Regions from separate parts of the Paenibacillus sp. G34 genome, predicted to be linked through region 1. Evidence: riboswitches for the same ligand, from Rfam matches in the RefSeq annotation. Region 1 holds a riboswitch; each other region holds the start of a gene.
The links. A riboswitch is a leader RNA that binds a small molecule or an ion and turns the genes downstream of it on or off. The one in region 1 is predicted to bind thiamine pyrophosphate.
Positions count from the first base shown of each region.

Region 2: another riboswitch for thiamine pyrophosphate. It lies ahead of thiC (phosphomethylpyrimidine synthase ThiC); the one in region 1 lies ahead of AC1VYS_RS16510 (thiamine phosphate synthase).
Region 3: another riboswitch for thiamine pyrophosphate. It lies ahead of thiM (hydroxyethylthiazole kinase); the one in region 1 lies ahead of AC1VYS_RS16510 (thiamine phosphate synthase).
Region 4: another riboswitch for thiamine pyrophosphate. It lies ahead of AC1VYS_RS02390 (ABC transporter substrate-binding protein); the one in region 1 lies ahead of AC1VYS_RS16510 (thiamine phosphate synthase).

Region 1 covers NZ_CM166469.1:3,659,688-3,664,724, reverse strand. Annotated here, with positions in the region: gene AC1VYS_RS16515 (ABC-F family ATP-binding cassette domain-containing protein) at 1-747, shown strand, start outside; TPP riboswitch at 787-896, shown strand; gene AC1VYS_RS16510 (thiamine phosphate synthase) at 1,146-1,820, shown strand; gene thiO (glycine oxidase ThiO) at 1,905-3,149, shown strand; gene thiS (sulfur carrier protein ThiS) at 3,146-3,349, shown strand; gene AC1VYS_RS16495 (thiazole synthase) at 3,433-4,200, shown strand; gene AC1VYS_RS16490 (ThiF family adenylyltransferase) at 4,197-5,037, shown strand, end outside.
Region 2 covers NZ_CM166469.1:742,132-747,168, reverse strand. Annotated here, with positions in the region: gene AC1VYS_RS03450 (hypothetical protein) at 124-567, shown strand; gene thiC (phosphomethylpyrimidine synthase ThiC) at 1,599-3,377, opposite strand; TPP riboswitch at 3,870-3,983, opposite strand; gene AC1VYS_RS03440 (IclR family transcriptional regulator) at 4,138-4,881, opposite strand.
Region 3 covers NZ_CM166469.1:1,034,874-1,039,910, forward strand. Annotated here, with positions in the region: gene AC1VYS_RS04615 (MFS transporter) at 1-11, shown strand, start outside; gene AC1VYS_RS04620 (Lrp/AsnC family transcriptional regulator) at 45-500, opposite strand; gene thiE (thiamine phosphate synthase) at 952-1,617, opposite strand; gene thiD (bifunctional hydroxymethylpyrimidine kinase/phosphomethylpyrimidine kinase) at 1,617-2,429, opposite strand; gene thiM (hydroxyethylthiazole kinase) at 2,429-3,238, opposite strand; TPP riboswitch at 3,586-3,688, opposite strand; gene AC1VYS_RS04640 (radical SAM/SPASM domain-containing protein) at 3,918-4,799, shown strand.
Region 4 covers NZ_CM166469.1:499,893-504,929, reverse strand. Annotated here, with positions in the region: gene AC1VYS_RS02405 (helix-turn-helix domain-containing protein) at 1-129, opposite strand, end outside; gene AC1VYS_RS02400 (sigma-70 family RNA polymerase sigma factor) at 95-619, opposite strand; gene AC1VYS_RS02395 (hypothetical protein) at 944-1,123, shown strand; TPP riboswitch at 1,491-1,603, shown strand; gene AC1VYS_RS02390 (ABC transporter substrate-binding protein) at 1,820-2,863, shown strand; gene AC1VYS_RS02385 (MTH1187 family thiamine-binding protein) at 3,284-3,574, shown strand; gene AC1VYS_RS02380 (ABC transporter permease) at 3,574-4,332, shown strand; gene AC1VYS_RS02375 (ABC transporter ATP-binding protein) at 4,383-5,037, shown strand, end outside.

The DNA.
Region 1 (5,037 bases):
AAAAAGCAGGAAGATTTCATTCAACGCAACAAAGCTCGAGCTTCGACCTCAGGTCGAGCGAAAAGCCGGGAAAAACAACTTGGAAAGGTCGAGCGAATTGATCGACCAGACGAAGCCGCGAAACCAACATTTAAGTTCAAGGATGCGCGCGCGAGTAGTAAAACTGTTTTTGAAGGTATCGACTTTGAAATTGGTTATACGTATCCTCTATTACCCAAGATGACGATGACGATTGAACGTGGAGAAAAGATTGCCATTGTGGGATGTAACGGGGTAGGTAAATCAACACTCCTCAAAACAATTTTGGGCAAAATTGCGCCGATCAGCGGTAAAACATTCCTTGGAGATTATCTGGAGACAGCTTACTTCGAGCAGGAAGTGCGAGCGGGAAATATTACACCGATCGATGATGTATGGAACGAGTTTTCACATTTGACACAGAATGAAGTGCGAGGTCACCTTGCACGCTGTGGTCTGAAAAATGAGCATATCACTCGTCCTCTTAACATGCTAAGTGGAGGAGAGCAGGCTAAAGTCCGATTGTGTAAGCTGTTGATGCGTGAAAGCAACTGGGTTCTGTTTGACGAACCGACGAACCATCTGGATGTAACGGCGAAGGCTGAACTGCAGCGTGCGTTGCAGGAATACAAGGGAACTGTTTTGCTTGTATCTCACGAACCGGATTTTTATGAAGGCTGGGTCACCAAAACATGGAATGTAGAAGAGTGGTCTGAAAAAGCACAATGACAAAAAAAACCGGTTGTGGTAATATAGGCTACAACTTCATATGAACACTAGGGGGGCCGCACGATGCGGCTGAGATGGAAGAATGCGATTCCGGACCCTTTGCACCTGATCTGGATCATACCAGCGTAGGGAAGTGGCGCGTTTCAGCAAAAACGATAGTAAATGATTCTTCAATGTTAAGATGGGATCTTTACTACATCGTGATACAGGCATCTCAATACATGAGCAGACAGTTATAGGGTTACGGATTAGACTGTTTACCAGGTATTCGTCGAATGTTTGTTATTGAACTGAACCTTTTTTATACGCAGCCACTCCCTACGGGAGTGGCTTTTTTTGATTTTATTTTCGTTAGGACGTTCTCAAATCTGAAAGGAGGGAAAACGAGATTGCATCCAATGGTGACTGAGCATGAAGAGAACGAATTAAATGAACGGTCCCCAAGCCATCCTTTTTTTGAGTTACATGTGATATCTACGAATCAAGGTGAACGGGTAGCTATGCTAAAAGCAGCCAAAGAGATATGGCCTTATGTGCAATGCATTCACATCCGCGAAAAGCAGCTTTCGCAGCAGGAATGCTTCAACTGGGCGAAGTTGATGGTAGAGTCGGGTGTCCCAGCCTCCCGCATTGTGATCAACGGTGCGAACCTGTTTTCATCAGGCGATTTTTATCAAGGGACACATTGGAGCCAAGATATGCTGCAAAAAGCGAAAGTAACGATAACGCAGAAAAACAAACATAACCTGCGGCTTCGGTTAGGAATATCCGTGCATTCCTTGCACGAAGCAAAAATTGCAGAAGAGTATGGCGCAGATTATCTTTTTTTCGGGCATGTATACCCAAGTGCAAGCAAACCGGATATAACACCAAGGGGATTAGAAGCGTTAACCGAAGTATGCTCTAGTGTGAAAGTACCTGTTATAGCAATCGGTGGGATTGAGACGAATAACATTCAGGCCGTTATATCTGCGGGAGCCAGGGGGGCCGCTGTCATCTCAGGTGTATTACAACAAAAAAATCCGGCCCATGCTGCCGCTCTTTTAAAACAGGCTATGGAAGCGGTAAAGTGAATGATTCTCCATCAAAATAACGTGAATGATCTCAATTAAGCATTATCTGAATGTTGCTTAAAATGCAATCAAGGAGATGAGAAAATGAATCAGAGCGGAATGAGTCCACTCGAGGGAACTGTCGCCCCATCGAATGATGAACATAAGGTTACAACAATGTCTATATCCTCAACTTCAACAGAATCACAGGGAGCTTTGCATTCAGAAACGATCATTGTGGGCGGAGGGGTTATAGGCTGTGCGATTGCTTTTGAGCTGGCATCGAGAGGCCAGGAAGTACTTCTTGTTGAGCAATCCCAGATTGCCGGTGGAGCCTCCAGCGCAGCTGCCGGCATGCTTGCAGCAGATAGTGAAGCTTTTGCACACCCAGTCATGGCAAAAGCCGCGTATGATAGCAGAGAATTGTTGCATAAGCACAAAGAGCATTTATCCGCTCTGAGTGGTATAGATTTTGGATTGAGGCGCAGCGGGTTTATCACACCGTTTCGATCATATAGTGATTTAAATCGATACAAGGACAAACAGAAAGCTTCTTCGGGCGCAGAGCAATTTTGGTGGGACCGTCCCACGGTGCAACGAGAAGCAGAATGGCTGAACAGGGAAACCTATGGCGCTTATTACAGACCGCTGGAGAGTGAAGCGTTGCCTGTGTCGTTGACTAGAGCTTATGCGAGGTCAGCCCAAATGATGGGTGCGCGGATATGGGAAGGAGTACAGGATGTGCGTCTGGTCGTGAACAACGATGGAGTGCAAGGGGTTGCCACTGCCAAGGGTGATATATCTTGTAAACATGTTATCGTGGCAGCTGGTTTGCATGGAGGGGAACTAATGCATCAGGTAGGAGAGAACTTGCCTTCTAGACCTGTGAAAGGTGAAATTATGGCCATCCGTTTTCCACAAGATCAAGCGCTATACAAACCTGATCGCACGGTATATGCAGAAGATGTTTACATCGTTCCAAAAGCAAATGGCGAGGTGTGGATTGGAGCAACCAGTTTGCCAGGAAGAAAAGATCACAGCGTATCTGCAAATAGTGTGCAACGATTACTTGGTGCGGCAAGTTATTGGGTTCCGGGAATCAAGGGGGCAGACTTTGTACGGGCATGGGCGGGAGTAAGACCAGCCACCCCGGATGGGCTGCCGTATATAGGAAAATGTGAAAACATTGCTGGCTTGTACACAGCGTATGGCCATTTTCGCAATGGAATATTACTTAGTGCGATAACTAGTCAATGGATTGCTGACATGCTGGAGGGTAAAAGTGCGCAAGAAATCGGAATTGAAGCATTCTCGCCAGATCGCTTGAAGAGAAAGGGTGTTATGTTGTGAACATTATTGTGAATGGCCAAAAGATGCAGGTTGACGACGGGGTGAATCGTGTCGATAAATTACTGCAATCATTCAACCTGCAAGTGAAAACGGTAGTGGTTGAATTGAACCGCAATATTTTGACCAAAGATCACCATGAAACAACTACTTTAAGAGAAGGCGATCGGATTGAGATCGTTCATTTTGTCGGAGGTGGCTAAACAAAGTAATACTCGGGCGATGGTTGAAAACGATGGATCAGCAGTTAATGGTAAAAAATGTAAAATACTTAGGGGGTCATAGGGTGTTAACTATTGGAAAATACTCGTTTGAATCAAGGTTGTTGCTTGGAACAGGCAAATTCAGTGATTTGGAAGTCCAGAGCCAAGCTGTGGAAGCCTCAGGAACGGAAGTATTAACCTTTGCAGTACGTCGTCTGAATCTGGAGGAGACGGGCAAACAGCACTTTCTGGATACATTGGATTTAAGCAAATATACGCTACTGCCCAACACAGCAGGTGCCTCAACTGCTGAGGAAGCTGTAAGAATTGCAGAGCTTGCGCGGGCTTCGGGGCTTTGTGATATGATAAAAGTCGAAGTCATCGGGGACGGAGTCACGTTACTCCCTGATCCGATTGAAACGTACAACGCTTGCAGCATTTTGCTTGAAAAAGGATTCACTGTACTACCCTATATCTCGGACGACGTCATTTTAGCTAAACGGCTCCAGTTGCTGGGCGTACATGCAGTCATGCCAGGAGCTTCTCCGATCGGTGCAGGCAGAGGGATTATCAATCCGTATAATCTGGAAATCATCATCGAACAGGCTGTAGTGCCTGTTATTGTAGATGCAGGTTTGCGGTCACCCAAAGATGCCGCTTATGCCATGGAACTTGGGGCGGATGGCGTTCTGCTTAACACGGCTGTATCTGGATCGAGTAATCCGGTTAACATGGCAAAAGCAATGCGACTTGGAGTTGAAGCCGGTAGGCTGGCTTACGAATCAGGCATGATTCCAATGAAGCGTTATGCTACAGCAAGCAGTCCGGTGGAAGGAATGGTTCATACATGACAGATCAGTTACATCACGCGGAGCAGGCGGATCGCTATTCCAGACAGGAACGATATGCGCCATTCGGTAGAGAAGGTCAAGCAAGATTAAAGGATAGCAAGGTTCTCATTATTGGAGCTGGGGCACTCGGAACGGGGATTGCAGAAACGCTGGTTCGTTCTGGTGTTGGACAAATTACCATCGTAGACCGAGACTATGTGGAATGGAGCAACCTGCAGCGGCAACAGCTGTATGTGGAACAGGATGCCATAGATCGTATGCCGAAAGCTATGGCGGCGGTCAAACGCCTAACAGCCATTAATTCAACAGTCCGTATCGATGCGAAAGTGATGGATGTGCGAGTGGACGAGTTGGAAGAGCTTGTTGGGCAAACCGATCTAATCATGGATGCAACCGATAATTTTGATACAAGACTGCTTATTAATGATATGGCACAGAAACATCAAATTCCTTGGATTTATGGCGGGTGTGTGGGCAGTTACGGTATAACGTACACGTTTTTACCTGGCGATACACCTTGCTTGAACTGCCTTTTGGGTGAAGTTCCGCTTGGTGGGGATACTTGTGATACGTCTGGTATCATTCCTCAAGCGGTGCAGATGGTGACGGCCAATCAGACAGCAGAAGCGATGAAGCTGTTAAGCGGTAACTCAGCTGCTCTGCGCCGTAAATTGTTGTCATTTGATGTATGGCGAAACGAGTACATATCCATTAATGTGGACGGGGCAAAAAAGCAAGACTGTGCTTCATGCAGCAAAGCAGCCACTTATCCGTTCCTGTCCGCATCCAATCTGGAGAAAACCGATGTGTTGTGTGGCAGGGACACTGTTCAGATTC
Region 2 (5,037 bases), 2.9 Mb from region 1:
ACTTACGTAACTCAATACGGTTCACCATGTGTCCGAAGGTAACTTATATTGCATTCGATGTACCATGAACCTAGATCACCGTAGCTAAACGCATATACACTTCTATTTGGAGGGAACGAAAGCATGAAATATTTCACTGTAGAACCAGGTCAATCTATTGGGGATATCCGGTTAGGCATGACACAAAATGAAGTTGAACAAACGGAAGCTTTCAGCTTTGATCCCAACGTGGAATATGATGCTCAAGGCAAAGCACATTTTATTGAATTTCATGAAAGTGATGAGTATAAGTGTATGCTGGGAGAACTTGATCTGCTTGGCACCGAGGCTGACGTTTTGATACCGCAGTTGGACGCTATTGCGCCATATGACCGTGAAGATCCTGAACTTGGTTGCAGCTTCCAGTTCGATCAGATAGGCTTGATTCTATGGCGCCCTGTGCCCATGACCCGAGAGGATATGCAGGAGCCGTGGTTCCTGGAGATGCCACCCGAAAATCAGCAGGATGAAATGAAACACCTCTGCTTCTCGACGGCAGCCGTGTATGCAAAAGGATATTACGAGTAACCAAGGTACAGTTCATTTTTATGGGTACGTGATATGGATACGTAATATGGTTACATGAGATGGTTACGGGATATGATTACGTGAGATGGTTACGGGATATGATTACGGGATATGATTACGAGATATAGTTATGAGATATAGTTATGAGATATAGTTATGAGATATGGTTATGAGATATGGTTATGAGATATGGTTATGAGATGGTTATGAGATGGTTACGTGATACGGTTATGAGAGATGGTTACGTGGAGATCGTTACGTGGAGATGGTTACGGGGATATGGATACGTAATATGGTTATGAGATGGTTACATGAGATGGTTACGTGAAATCGTAAAATTCTATGAAGTTCGAGGATGCATAGATCAAGGATTCATACAATCGTAGAGGATATATACAATCGAACAATGATCGCAGGAAGATCAGATAGTCCCTTCTTACCGCTAACGATCTGAGAGAACGCTATTTACTTCATTTCAGTACCATTGAAATTCTAACGATCCTGAGAAACCTTATTTTAGGTTTTTAGCAGCGAATTGCCTCTTTTTTGGCTGATTTCGGCGAAATAACGTCGCTGGAGATCGTTAGAATTTTTTTCGCGCCAAAAACGTTAAAATAAGGTTCGTGGAGATCGTTAGATTTCAGATCATTCTCTCTGCAGATGCGGGAACCGCCTGACCCCGTAATATAAAATATGCGGTGATCAGTACGTGAAATTTCTATATGTTCTTATCTTGTTCATAATAGGTATGGGATGTTCAGCCTTCCTGCATGCAGGTAAGCTAAGACTGTCCGATGGTTTATTGTTTGTAATCGCTGGTATCTTGTATCGTATATGGAACAAAATTGATAAGGAATAAACTTTGATTAAATTCAAATCCCACCACCCGCGGAAAACGTGTATAGATATCCCCTTTCAGAAGAAGAAATCCGGTGATAACGGCGAAGCTTATGTTTCCGATGCAGCTTTCTTTCAGAAGCTTTTAGCTCCGCTTCTTCAGGCTTTTTCAGCTTCTTCAGGCTTTTTCCACTTTACGACCGTGCCCGATACTCCTCTGCCTTCGCCTGCATCCCGGCGGCTACCGCTTCCTCGTCGTTCAGACCGCGATCTGCGGCAAAGGCACGAATGTCCTGCGTGATGCGCATACTGCAGAACTTCGGTCCGCACATGGAGCAGAAATGTGCTTCCTTCGCCCCTTCTGCGGGTAGCGTCTCATCATGGTAGGATAGCGCTCGTTCCGGGTCAAGCGACAAGTTAAACTGATCTCTCCAACGGAACTCGAAGCGTGCCTTCGACAGTGCATCATCGCGGCGCTGGGCGCGTGGGTGGCCTTTGGCTAGATCAGCGGCATGGGCGGCTATTTTATAAGCGATAACCCCTTCACGCACATCATCCTTGTTCGGAAGTCCCAGATGCTCCTTCGGCGTGACATAACAGAGCATGGACGTACCAAACCAGCCAATCATCGCTGCCCCAATCGCAGACGTAATATGATCATATCCTGGTGCAATGTCCGTGGTCAGTGGCCCGAGAGTATAAAACGGCGCTTCCTGGCAGATTTCCATCTGCAAATCCACATTTTCTTTGATCTTGTGCATCGGCACATGCCCCGGCCCTTCTATCATGACCTGCACATCATGCTTCCACGCTATCTGTGTTAACTCTCCGAGCGTTGCCAGCTCCGCCATCTGTGCCTCGTCATTGGCATCGTAGATGCTGCCTGGACGCAGCCCATCCCCGAGGGAGAACGCCACATCATACCTTTTCATAATCTCGCAGATTTCTTCAAAATGGGTGTACAAAAAGTTCTCCTGATGATGTGCCAGGCACCACGCTGCCATAATCGATCCGCCTCTAGATACTATTCCTGTCATCCGTTTCGCTGTCATCGGAATATATCGGAGTAACACACCCGCATGAATTGTAAAATAGTCCACGCCCTGCTCAGCCTGTTCAATCAGCGTATCCCGGTACAACTCCCAAGTGAGTGCCTCAGCCTCGCCATTCACCTTCTCCAGCGCCTGATACAGCGGCACCGTACCAATCGGCACCGGGGAGTTACGGATGATCCACTCCCGTGTCGTATGAATGTTTTTGCCTGTCGAGAGATCCATCACTGTATCCGATCCCCAGCGCACAGCCCAGGTCATCTTCTCCACCTCCTCCTCGATGGAGGAAGATACAGCGGAATTACCTATGTTGGCGTTGATCTTCACGTGAAAATGACGCCCAATCAACATGGGCTCGCTCTCCGGGTGATTGATGTTGGAGGGAAGAATTGCCCGCCCGATTGCCAACTCCTGACGCACAAATTCAGGCTCTACCCCTTCACGGATAGCGGCATACTCCATCTCAGGTGTAATGACTCCCTGCCGCGCATAATGCATCTGCGTGACACAACGTCCGGCCTGAGCACGTAATGGTTGCCCGCGGAATCCCGGGTACTCCTCTGCCCCGGCTATCCGTCCTCCAGGCTTTAATCCGTTATCCTCCGGTTTCACGGCGCGCCCCTCATATGCTTCGACATCACCTCGCTCCATAATCCAGTGATTTCGGAGCGCAGGTAGTCCCTTCCGAATATCCATCTGGAATTCGGGATCGGTCATCGGGCCGCTCGTATCGTAGACACGCAGCGGCTCATTATGCTCCACCCCTTGGGGAGTATTCGTGTCATGAAGGGCAATTTCACGCTCCGGTACAGCAATGTCCGGTCGTGAGCCCTGAATGTAGACTTTGCGGCTGCCCGGGAAGGGTTGAACCCCTCCAGCCGCACCGGTTTCCTTTTCCACCGGATGACCATCGCGTCCCATTTCCTCTATTCCCATCTGCTGCCCCGTTTGGTTATGTGTACTCATGTCTCCTGTTTCCTCCTCTGTGATCTTCTTTTGCGCTATGTCTTCACCAATGCGTCAGTTGCAACTACCACACCTGCCCGGGAATCTCCAGAGCACAGAAGCACAGCAGGAATGATCCCGCCCAAGCAGCCAAATAAGATCCAAGAGACAGATTTTTATGCACAGTCAGCACAAGCATGAAACATGAGACACTTCACCTAGACATTCAGGCATGGATGTTGGCATTGGTTATGCTCTCTGATCATCCCGTCGCACTAATCTGCGAATCTCATGCTTTCTTCAAGAGATTTAACGATCGTGAAGCACAACGAATGAGTCTCTGCTTACCGCTGTATATAAAAAAGCCGGTTCCGAAGGAACCGACTGATGTCCATCACCGTACACGCAACAAGAGAAATTTGCTGCAAAACAGCATCGATCCCAGGTTAACGCCCGTAGTGTTTGTGGTCATATGGCCGATTACTTCCCTACGCTGGTATGATCCAGATCAGGTGCAAAGGGTCCGGAATCTCATGCGATCCCGTCTCAGTCCGGACAATTCGGACTCCCCCAGTAACGTAAACGTATTGCGACAATCATGCCGCTGCTCAGCTTAAAATATCAACCGACCCCGCGGAGTCGTCCATTACAGACTAGCGTAATCCGGACATAAATACAACCTTAATATTCCAGAGAGAACATTCCTTTCGGGCAAAACTTCAAGCAAGAGCCCACCCTACGACAACATAAGTCCCATTTGCACAGCGGCTTCTTTCAACACAGGTGCGTACTCATGTAATGTATCCTGCGAGAGCCTGCTAACAGGTCCAGACACGGAAAGTGCTGCTGCAATGTTACCTCTACGATCCATAATTGGCACGGATACGGCGGCAGCTCCCGGCTCACGTTCCTCATAACTGGTAGCATAGCCGTTCACACGAATGTCTTCCATCTGAGCCAGATATACGTCCGGGTCGATAAATACAGGCCATTCCGGGCCGTTCATCAGTTCCTCGCGATCCTCATCAGCGGCAAATGCCATTAACACTTTGCTGGAAGCGCCTACGGAAAGCGGCAGTCTGACACCTACAGGCGCGACCCGCCGAATAGCCTGATCACTCTGTACTGCCTGAATACGTATCCGTTCGCTGCCATCACGAAGGTAGAGACTTACAGTCTCACCCAACCGATCCCGTAGCCGTTCCATTGCAGGCAACAGCAAAATCGCAGGATCATCGCTACGTGACATATGTGCAGACAGTTCCCAGATTCGGATGCCTAACCGGTATTTCTCAGTCGCTGCATCGCGTATCACGAACCCCCGATCCTCCAGCGTAGCCATCAATCGATGCACCGTACTCTTGTGTAAACCGATCTGGCTGGCAATTTCGGTGAGTCCAAGATCACTGCGTGTGGTAAAACATAATAATATATCCAGCGCCCGTTCTACAGCCCGGACGGTTAGCTTGCGGTCTTCCATGGCATGATGCCCTCCTCATGTTTCATCACATGAAACTTGGTTACATAAATTATATGAGAAACGGTCTCATCTGTAAACTAAAAAGAACTGTTTTGAAGGTGCTGTGCAAGCCGAAAAATGAACAAAATATCCATTTTACACATCGTAATCTCCTGT
Region 3 (5,037 bases), 2.6 Mb from region 1:
GTTCACCTTGAAATGGTGATATCTAAAATAGAAAAGATGAATGGTTAGGATTCCTTTGAGATCAGGAACTGGGGTTCATCAATTAGGTTTTTGGATGCAATAGGCGAGGACATTGCGATAAGTGTAGTATAGGTTCCGTATTTGTCACATTGATTTCCGAATGCCTCTAAGTCCGCAATAGAATCTGTCATGACTTTCAATAAATAATTGTGTTCTCCACTGACGCGATAACATTCTACAACTTCGGGCGACATACGGCAGAAATCAAGGAAAGCAGTGCATTCTCTAGTCTGAAATAGTAGATAGGATGTACTCTGTTTTCCTAATTTTTGCGGATTAATGATGGTGCGGTACCCTTCAATAACACCACTTTCCTCCAGTCGTTTTACACGTTCCGTGACGGCTGGCTGTGAAAGTCCCACCAATTTTCCTAATTCGGTCATGGACAATCTGGCTTGATTTTCCATATGAAACAGGATGTTTCTATCGATCTGATCCATAAACTCACTTCCTTTTATTCTATAGGTGATTTTTGGGAGATGCTTTTATATTCATAGTAATTAAAAGATAATCATTTGTAAATGTGAAGCTTTATAACAAAAATGATTTATATATTAAATAAGCTTGGGATGAAATGGATGCGTGATGCAAGGTGGGAAGAAGGTGAGAAAGGTGAAAGGTTTTTATAGGATGCAGAAGGATGTAACAGGTGCAACAGGATGCACAGGTTGTGGAAAGATAAGGAAGATAAAAGATGTAAAAATTGCGGAAGGATAAGGTTGAAAAAGGATGTAGGAGGATGTATAGGTTGCAGAAGGAGGTAAAGGAGAAAAAAGGAGACAAAGGATGTGAAGGAGACAAAGGAGACAAAGGATGCGAAGAATAAAATAAGAATGCAAAGGATGCAGAGCGAGTGGCTGCATCCTTTGCATTATCGGGCGGGGAGCATGGCTATGCCTGCTCCCTGCGGGTGATCGCAGCGAGCTGTGCAGTCGCTGCGTGCACATCGGCCGCGCCCGCGATGGCGGAGATGACGGCTATGCCGTCGGCTCCAGCCGCCATCACGGCGGCCGCGGTATCGGGCGTAATGCCGCCGATACCGACCACCGGAACTGCGATGCCTGCGGCGCGCAGTTCCGCAACCCCGGCGGGGCCCAGCACAGCGTGGGCATCCGCTTTGGAGCGCGTCGGGTACATCGGCCCGACGCCAAGATAGTCTGCGCCCGCCTGCACGGCATGGCGGGCTTCAAGGGCGGAGTGGGCGGATACGCCAAGCATCCGCCCTTCGCCGATGCGGGCGCGTACCAGCGCCGCGTCCGCATCGTCCTGGCCGACGTGCACACCGTCGGCCTCTACGGCCACAGCCAGCTCCACATCATCGTTCACGATGAACGGTATCCCGTGCTGGCTGCACACCTCGCGAAGCCGCAGCGCAAGCGTCATGCGGGCTTCGCCTGTCAGGGCACCAGTTCCCTTCTCGCGGAACTGGAACAGCGTGATGCCGCCAGTAATCGCCTGGCGGAGCACCTCCACCGGGTCACGCGTCGTATTGACGCTGCCCATTACCAAATACAACGGCAGCGCGCGGCGCACCGCTTCCGTATCCCATCTACGCATCAGCGTTCACCTCGCTGTCTGCGCTGGTACGCAAAGTGATTCGTTGGCCCGTGCCCGGTCCCGAATCCCAGCTCATCTTCAATGGCTGCCTGAATGAATGCTCGAGCGGTCGTAACGGCAGCCAGAATAGGGGAACCCTTCGCCAGTTCCGCGGTAATGGCAGCAGAGAATGTGCAGCCGGTTCCGTGGGTATGACGTGTCATGACACGAAGGTTCTCCAAATAATGAAAGGAATGCCCGTCATACAAGACATCAATAACCATACCGCTGCCGGTATCATGTCCTCCTTTGATCAAGGCATACGTTGAACCCATCCGCACCAATTGCTTGGCGGCTTCCTCACGCTCGCTCAGGTTCCGAATCGATTTCCCGATAAGTAGTTCGGCTTCCGGGATGTTAGGTGTAATAAGCAAGGCATGGGGGAGCAGATCATGAATGAGTGCTTGCACAGCCTCCTGTTGCAGCAGAGGCGCACCTCCTTTGGCAACCATCACCGGATCGATGACCAGATTAGACCAGCCGAATTGCTGCCATTTTGCCGCAACAAGACGAATAATCTCTGCACTATACAGCATACCTGTCTTGATGGCACGCGGCTGAAAGTCGGTTCCCGTTGAATCAAGTTGCTGTGCAATGCCATCATAATCAATTGGAAACACGCCTTGAACCCCTGTTGTGTTCTGCGCGGCGATTGCAGTAATGACCGTCATGCCGTATACACCAAGTTCCTGAAAGGTTTTGAGGTCCGCCTGAATTCCTGCACCGCCACCATTATCAGACCCGGCAATCGTTAACGCTTGAGCAATATTCATTACACACCTCCACGAATCTGACGGATTTGTGCATGCTCGGAGAACAGTGAAGGTGTGACCTGCGCCAGTTGATTTAACAATTCAATCTGAAAGCTGCCCGGCCCCTGATGAGCCGTTCGCACTGCAGCCTGTTCAGCGGCTATACCATAGGTTGAGACAGCCTCCACCACACTGTTCAGCAAGTCGCGCCTCGGCTTGGCAATCGCAGCAAAAGCACCAATAACTGAGCTGAGCAGACAGCCTGCCCCGGTAACTTGGGTGAGCAATGCATGTCCGTTGCTTGTGAGGAAAGTATGATATCCGTCAGTAATAATGTCGTACTGGCCTGTAATGACAACAATACAGTCAAGCTGTTGCGCTGCCCGCTCGGCAATGTCTATTCGGTCTCCCTCGCCAGCCCCGGCATCCACACCTTTGATATTCCATGGTACACCAATGACATGAGCGACTTCGGCGACATTGCCTCGCAATACCGTAAGGCGAAGCTCACGAACCAGCATCTGTACTGTATCCGTGCGATATGTTGTGGCTCCTGCACCGACAGGATCAAGTACAACAGGTACATGATGTGCATTAGCTGATTGTCCGGCTAGACGTATCGCTTGAATGACCCTTTCATCCAATGTGCCGATGTTCAGAACCACCGCGCCAGCCATTCGAGCGACGTCAGCGACTTCTTCCTGAGCATAGGCCATAAACGGAGAGGCTCCGAGGGCAAGCAGACCATTTGCCGTAAAAGGGGCAACCACAAGATTGGTAATATTATGAACCAAAGGATTGAGTGATCGTACACGTTCCAGATAAGACATCGCCATTTCCTCCTTGATTTCGAATGATCTTGATGGTGATGAGAGTGAATCACACTCAGATATCGACAAGAAGAGCATTTTGCATCATGCTCCCAATAACTGCTTTCTTCTCACGGGATGACAGAGATTTTATATTCGGAACATTTGAATCCATACTCGGGAAAGGAATTTTCCTTGTTTCGAAATTTTTATTTTGAACGGCTAGTTTCTCGGTCATCAAGCAACCAGCACACTAGTAACCACATCGCCAAAATTCAAAAAAGCCCCGCCCATTTCCGGAGAAATGAGCGGAGCTATACGTTTGAACTGAAGTTGACCCCATTAAGGATAGAGATCATCCACTGCCAATAAAAGCTGCTCCACTTCCCTCCGCTGGTATAATCCAGATCAGGTTCAAAGGGTCCGAATCGTCGTATTCGTCTCAGCCGCAAGGCTCCCCCAGTGTAAATGTACAAGATATGCAGTTATGTCCTCAGCATATATCCAACTTGGCTTAATGTAAATAGGGAGGGTATGTGTGTTTTGAAATTATGATGAAAATATACTGGACTTTTGTTGGGATCCTCTGATTACGATTTACCTAGGCTCGTTAACCCGATATAATGGGGATTGGCTCATATGGCCGTACTACGAATGAGGGCAGGACTGTTGTTCCTCCCGGCAGAATGGGGACCCTGAGTTGAAAACGTTCAAGAAAGTATATATTGAAATTACAAGCATCTGTAATTTGGCATGCAGTTTTTGTCCGCAAACGAAGCGAGCCAAAGGATTTATCGACCCTGAAGTCTTTAATAATATATTGGATCAGATCAAACCACACACGAAACATATCTACCTGCACGTCAAAGGGGAACCGCTCCTTCATCCCAAAATTGACTTGCTGCTGGATATGGCTCATGCCAAGGGATTTAAAGTTAACATTACGACCAACGGTACACTGCTGCCGAAGACACAGCATAAATTATTGGGTAAACCTGCACTGAGACAGATGAATTTCTCACTGCACAGCTTTGATGGTCATGAAGGTTCTACGGATCGTGACGGATACTTACGTAACATTTTGTCTTTTGTGCGTGAAGCGGTGAAACATAATGTCATTGTGTCGTTCCGATTATGGAATCTGACACAGGATAACTTCACCAATGCTCAGATGAATCGAAATCGGGAGACGCTTGAGGTGCTCGAACGGGAATTTAATCTGGACTTCCGGATTGAAGAAAAGGTTCTTCCAGGTAGCGGCGTAAAAATTGCACCTAACGTATACCTGAATCAGGATCATGAATTCCAGTGGCCAAGTCTCGATGCCCCTGAAGATGATGGTAAAGGTTTTTGCCATGCACTTCGTAGTCAGGCAGCTGTGCTTGTTGATGGAACCGTGGTTCCATGTTGTCTGGATGGAGAAGGGGTCATCAACCTTGGGAACATCCATGAGAAGTCTTTTTCCGACATTGTGGACGGAGAGCGTGCAAACAATCTGGTGTACGGTTTTTCCAAACGGGAAGCCGTAGAAGAACTTTGCCGCAAGTGCGGATACCGTCAGCGGTTCGGAGCAGGAGCTTGAGAAGGTGTGGCACATCGTAGGATAATTTCTAGCGAAGTCAGGCTTGTCTGAGAAGTATAGATAAAACGTTTTAAGGTCCTATTGCCTGGCATCAGACGATAGGGCTTTTTTTAATGGAATTTAAAGGTAAAAACAGCATATTACGAGTTAATATCGGTGCATATCAAAAATACGATATTCAAATAACAAGGCATTACCATCTGAATTTATGCTGAAAAATGTAAATCTGATCTCAAGA
Region 4 (5,037 bases), 3.2 Mb from region 1:
CAACTCAAATCTATAGACAACTTCAATTATTTGTAGAATCAGCTCTTGCTTCAAATCTTCACGATTCTGGACATTTGTTTGGCACAGAGATTTTCTAATCTTGGGTTCGAATCGGTAAATCACCTCCATTAATGCCTCTGGATTTTTTTGTTTTGCTTTTCTGATGAGGTCTCTCCATGTCTCGTTCATAATTGTCCCCCTTATGCATAATAGCTGTTCTTAGTTTTTCCAAAGCTTTTATTCTTGTCTTAGAGACACTTTGCTGTGAAATTCCAAGGATAAGGGCAATTTCCGTATCACGTAGAACCTTACAGATCGACAAGTTGATAATTTCTCTTTCTCGACCTGTTAGACGAAGGAATGCAGCATATAAGAATGGATCACTGATCTGTTCTTCTAATGTTCCAACTATGGATTCAAATGCAACATCAGTCTCGGTCATCAAGCCCTCATCTCTTATTTCCATATCCTCCAAAACCAAAGCATAACGTTCATTGAGCTTCCTTATTTTTTTATCAAAATGAATGGAATTATAATGAAGCATGCTAGAGATGTATCCAATAAAACGTCTCTCCGCATCTGAAATATCAGATGAAGCTACCGTATTTTCACCGATCATAGAATCTCCTCTCTTTTTGTGAAAATATAAATTAGCATGAATCGGAAGTTAAGGGAACATATGTTCTTGTTTCATTATAACGAACATCATTCATTATTACGTCTAAGATAAAGAGGTGTTTGGAAGAAAAAAGGACGAAAATATAGAGTGCTCACAATGAGGACAACAGGAGAAAAATGCTTGGGGAGTTGAAATAACAAAATAGACGTTATAAGCAATCATTACGTCTCTGGAGAATTTCCGGAATCCAAAGGTACCTTGCATTATCTACACATATCATGGTAAATATGCTAAAATATACCTACCGAAGGGAGCTGTGACTTTATGAATATGAAACCCAATAATCTAAATGGTTCCGAGGATGAAGCCACCAAACGAAGAGCAGAAGAAATGGCTCATCAAGCTCAGGGAAGTTCTTTAAAGAGCGGAATAATAACGACTTTGGTTTTAGCAGTCGTCATTGTTGGTATTTTTTATGGTATAGCTTACTTTAGAACTAATTAAAAAAGACAATAAACATAAAGTTTACATCAAATCATATCTGATTCTTTTCAGAACTAGATTCGTTTAACCTAGCACACTCCCCACATTCCAGATGTTATAGAAACTTGGAATGTATGGGGAGTTTGCTTATAAGATCGAAAAACCAAAAATCAATTGTTCTTTCTTGCTTACTTACTGGCAATATACTCATCCTTTCTGTAACTTGGATCATTATAGACAATCGGAGGCGTGCCAGGGCACGTCAAGGGGCGGTGACTTAACAGGGGCGAAAAAGGGGTAAAAGATGCACTTCAGTAGGTTTCAAGATATGCCCTAGACACAATCCAGTCACTGGCCTATAATTACACCTAGTAATGCCCGTAACTTCATAGTTTCCCAGGGGAGTCGGAATTGGCCGGCTGAGAGTGTATCCCATCAAGATACTAACCCTTAGACCTGATCTGGATCATGCCAGCGTAGGAATCGGAGTATATTGCAACGGCACAGCTATAAGCTGAACGCCACTCTCTCACGCCTGCACGCGTCCCGGATTACGGGGCGCTTTTTTTGTTTTCTTTTGACATGCAGAAACAGAAAAATGACGTTATTCGGATAACCCGCGAGTATAAATTCGTCGATTTATGCAAAGGGATTGGATATGAAGCCAAGGAGTACCCCCGTGCCATCAGGCCGGACATACCGAAGGAGAGAAACACGATGAAATGGCGTAAAACGATGGGAATGTTACTCATGTGTGTGCTACTCGTTACCCTAGCTGCATGTGGTGGCAAAGAAGCTGCTCCAGCAGAGCAGAAAAATGCGACTGGTTCGGACCAAACCAATGAGGGGAGCAGTACTGCACTGAAAGATGTAAAAGTCGTGCTCGACTGGACTCCAAATACGAATCATACCGGTCTGTATGCAGCGGTGGACCAAGGTTTTTATAAAGCAGCGGGTTTAAATGTGGAGATTGTACAGCCGGGAGCCGGCGGTGCGGATACGATGGTTGCCTCGGGTGAGGTACCGTTTGGCGTCAGTTATCAGGAAAGTGTAACTCAGGCGCGTACGCAGGACGTTCCGCTTGTATCGATTGCCGCAGTTATTCAGCATAATACATCCGGTTTTGCCGCTCCAGTGGATCGTAAGATCAAATCACCTAAAGACTTTGAAGGTAAAACTTACGGCGGCTGGGGTTCCCCGGTAGAAGAAGCGGTGATGCAATCCATTATGGAGGGCGAAGGTGCCGACGTATCCAAAGTCAAAAAGATTAACATGGGCGATGCCGACTTTTTCACAGCCGTGAAACGGGACATCGACTTTGCGTGGATATTCTACGCCTGGACGGGAATTGAGGCTGAATTACGCGGGGAACCAATTGACATGTTATATGTGAAGGATTATGCCAAAGCGCTGGACTACTACACACCTGTACTCGTGACCAATGAACAGACGATTCAGAAAGACCCTGAACTGGTGAAGGCTTTCCTGAAGGCCACTTCTGAAGGATATCAATATGCGATAGATCACCCTGAAGAAGCAGCGAACATTTTGATCAAAGCTGTTCCCGATCTGGACAAAGAATTAGTAATCGCAAGCCAAAAGTGGCTCAGCCCGAAATACAAAGATGATGCACCGCGCTGGGGTGAACAAAAGGAAGAGGTGTGGAAGAATTACACCGACTGGATGTTCAGCAAGAAACTGCTGGATAAAGAGATCGATGTAACGAAAGCATACACCAACGAATTTTTACCACAGCAATAATAAAATTAAGTGTAACCATGAAATTTGATATTTACACTTTTTGAACGAAGAGTACAGGGACAGCTTGAAGAAGCGAAGCGATCGCTTATAAAATCCGCCGAGTTTCCCCTTTCTACATCAGTTGAACTACTCGTTTACACATTAACGGAGAGGACAGAAAAAACCTGAAAAAGCGGAGCGGTCGCCTTTATCACCGGATTTTCCCCTTTGGAAAAGGAATCAAAAAATCTGGGGATAACAGCGATTGGAAGGTTATTCTGTCATCGGATTGTCTGTGTAAACTTTCTTTAGTTAAATTTATATAGAATGGTTCAAAAAGCTTGAAGATTACAGCAATCGGGAAGTTACTCTGGCATTGAAGTGGCACGTGTAACGATCAACTTTTCATTTTACTCACACTCGAAAGGAGAATTTTCTCTCATGGCAAGTACATTGCTCAGCATACAGGTGATTCCCAAAACGCCAAACGGCGAGAACTCCTATCCTTACGTAGACCGCGCCATCGAAGTTATTCAACAATCGGGCCTGAAATATCAGGTCAATGCACTCGACACCACGATGGAGGGTGAACTGGATGAGCTGCTGGAGGTTGTCCGCAAAATGCACGAGGTGCTTGTGGAAGCTGGAAGCCCCAGCATCATCTCCCAGATCAAAATCGCACACAGTCCGGACGGATTCAGCATGGATACACTGACGGAGAAATATCGCTAATGTTCACCTATTTCAAAAGTGTATGGCCGCCCCTTGTGGCGGTTATTCTCTTTATTGCCATATGGCAGGGGGCGGTCTCCCTGTTCCATATTGAGAAATGGATGCTGCCTGCACCGTCTGACATTGCTCATGAAGCAGCTTCTCAGGCTGATCGTCTCGGTATGCATGCTTCTGCGACAATTCAGTTAACACTTATCGGTTTCGCGGCAGGGACAGCCGTTGGCCTGCTGATTGCGATGGTGCTGCATCTGATTCCTTTTCTCAAATCAGCCTTGTACCCATTACTTATTCTTAGTCAAAATATTCCAACCATTGCACTCGCACCACTCCTGCTGATCTGGTTCGGCTTTGGCCTACTGCCCAAGCTGATTACGATCATTCTGGTCTGCTTCTTCCCAGTGGCGGTTGCGGCCATGGATGGACTAACACGCACCGATGCGGCGATGATGAACTATATGCGTATGGCAGGTGCGAAGCGCCATCATATCTTTTGGAAACTGGAGTTGCCCCATGCCCTGCCATCTGTATTTTCCGGCGTAAAAATCGCTGCTACCTACAGCGTAATGGGAGCCATCATTGCCGAGTGGATCGGAGCGGATAAAGGTATCGGTTATTATATGATGTTACAGAAGTCGGCTTACCGTACGGATCGCCTTTTTGTCGCCATTATGATTATTGTGGCGCTGAGTCTTCTGCTCTTCCTGCTCATTGCGCTATTAGAGAAGCTACTTGTGCGCTGGCGCCCACAGAAGCGGTAGTTCTGCATATCAAAGGTTAACCTAATATGGACATTAGGATGTGATTCCCTATGAAAAGATACCCGAATGAACCTGTGCAATCCGCACAAGTTAGAAGCACACGACCCGGGGATGACGGCGTAGCTGCCACAGCTACTCAGGGTTCCATAGCGGAATCTGTACCACCAGCAGTACCTTCTTCCGTTTCCACATGGACGGACAGTAAAGCGACTGATGGGGCTCTAAGCCTGGATCACGATAAAACGAACAGTTTGGGGTACGCCCCTGTTCCACCTGCGCTGGACATCATTGATGTGCATGTGTCCTTTAAAGAACGACGGCGTAAACTGCCTGTACTGAATGGTTTGTCCCTGACCGTGGAAAAAGGGGAGTTCGTCGCCATCGTAGGCCCTTCTGGCTGTGGCAAAAGCACCCTGTTTCATATCATCGGTGGTTTGCTGAAGCCGCAGGATGGAGAGGTATTCATGAACGGTAAGCAGGTTACCGGACAACGCGGACATATCAGCTACATGCCGCAGCAGCCTGCCCTTTTTCCATGGCGAACCATTGAGGAGAATGTGATGCTAGCTGGCGAAGTTGCTTCAGCAGCGGCTTTCGCTGCTCCAAGCGCTCAGCCTGCCCCACGCGCCGAAGCACTTGCTGAGGCAAGACAGTGGCTGGGCAGTGTTGGCCTTGCCGGATTCGAGCGTGCTTACCCTCATCAGC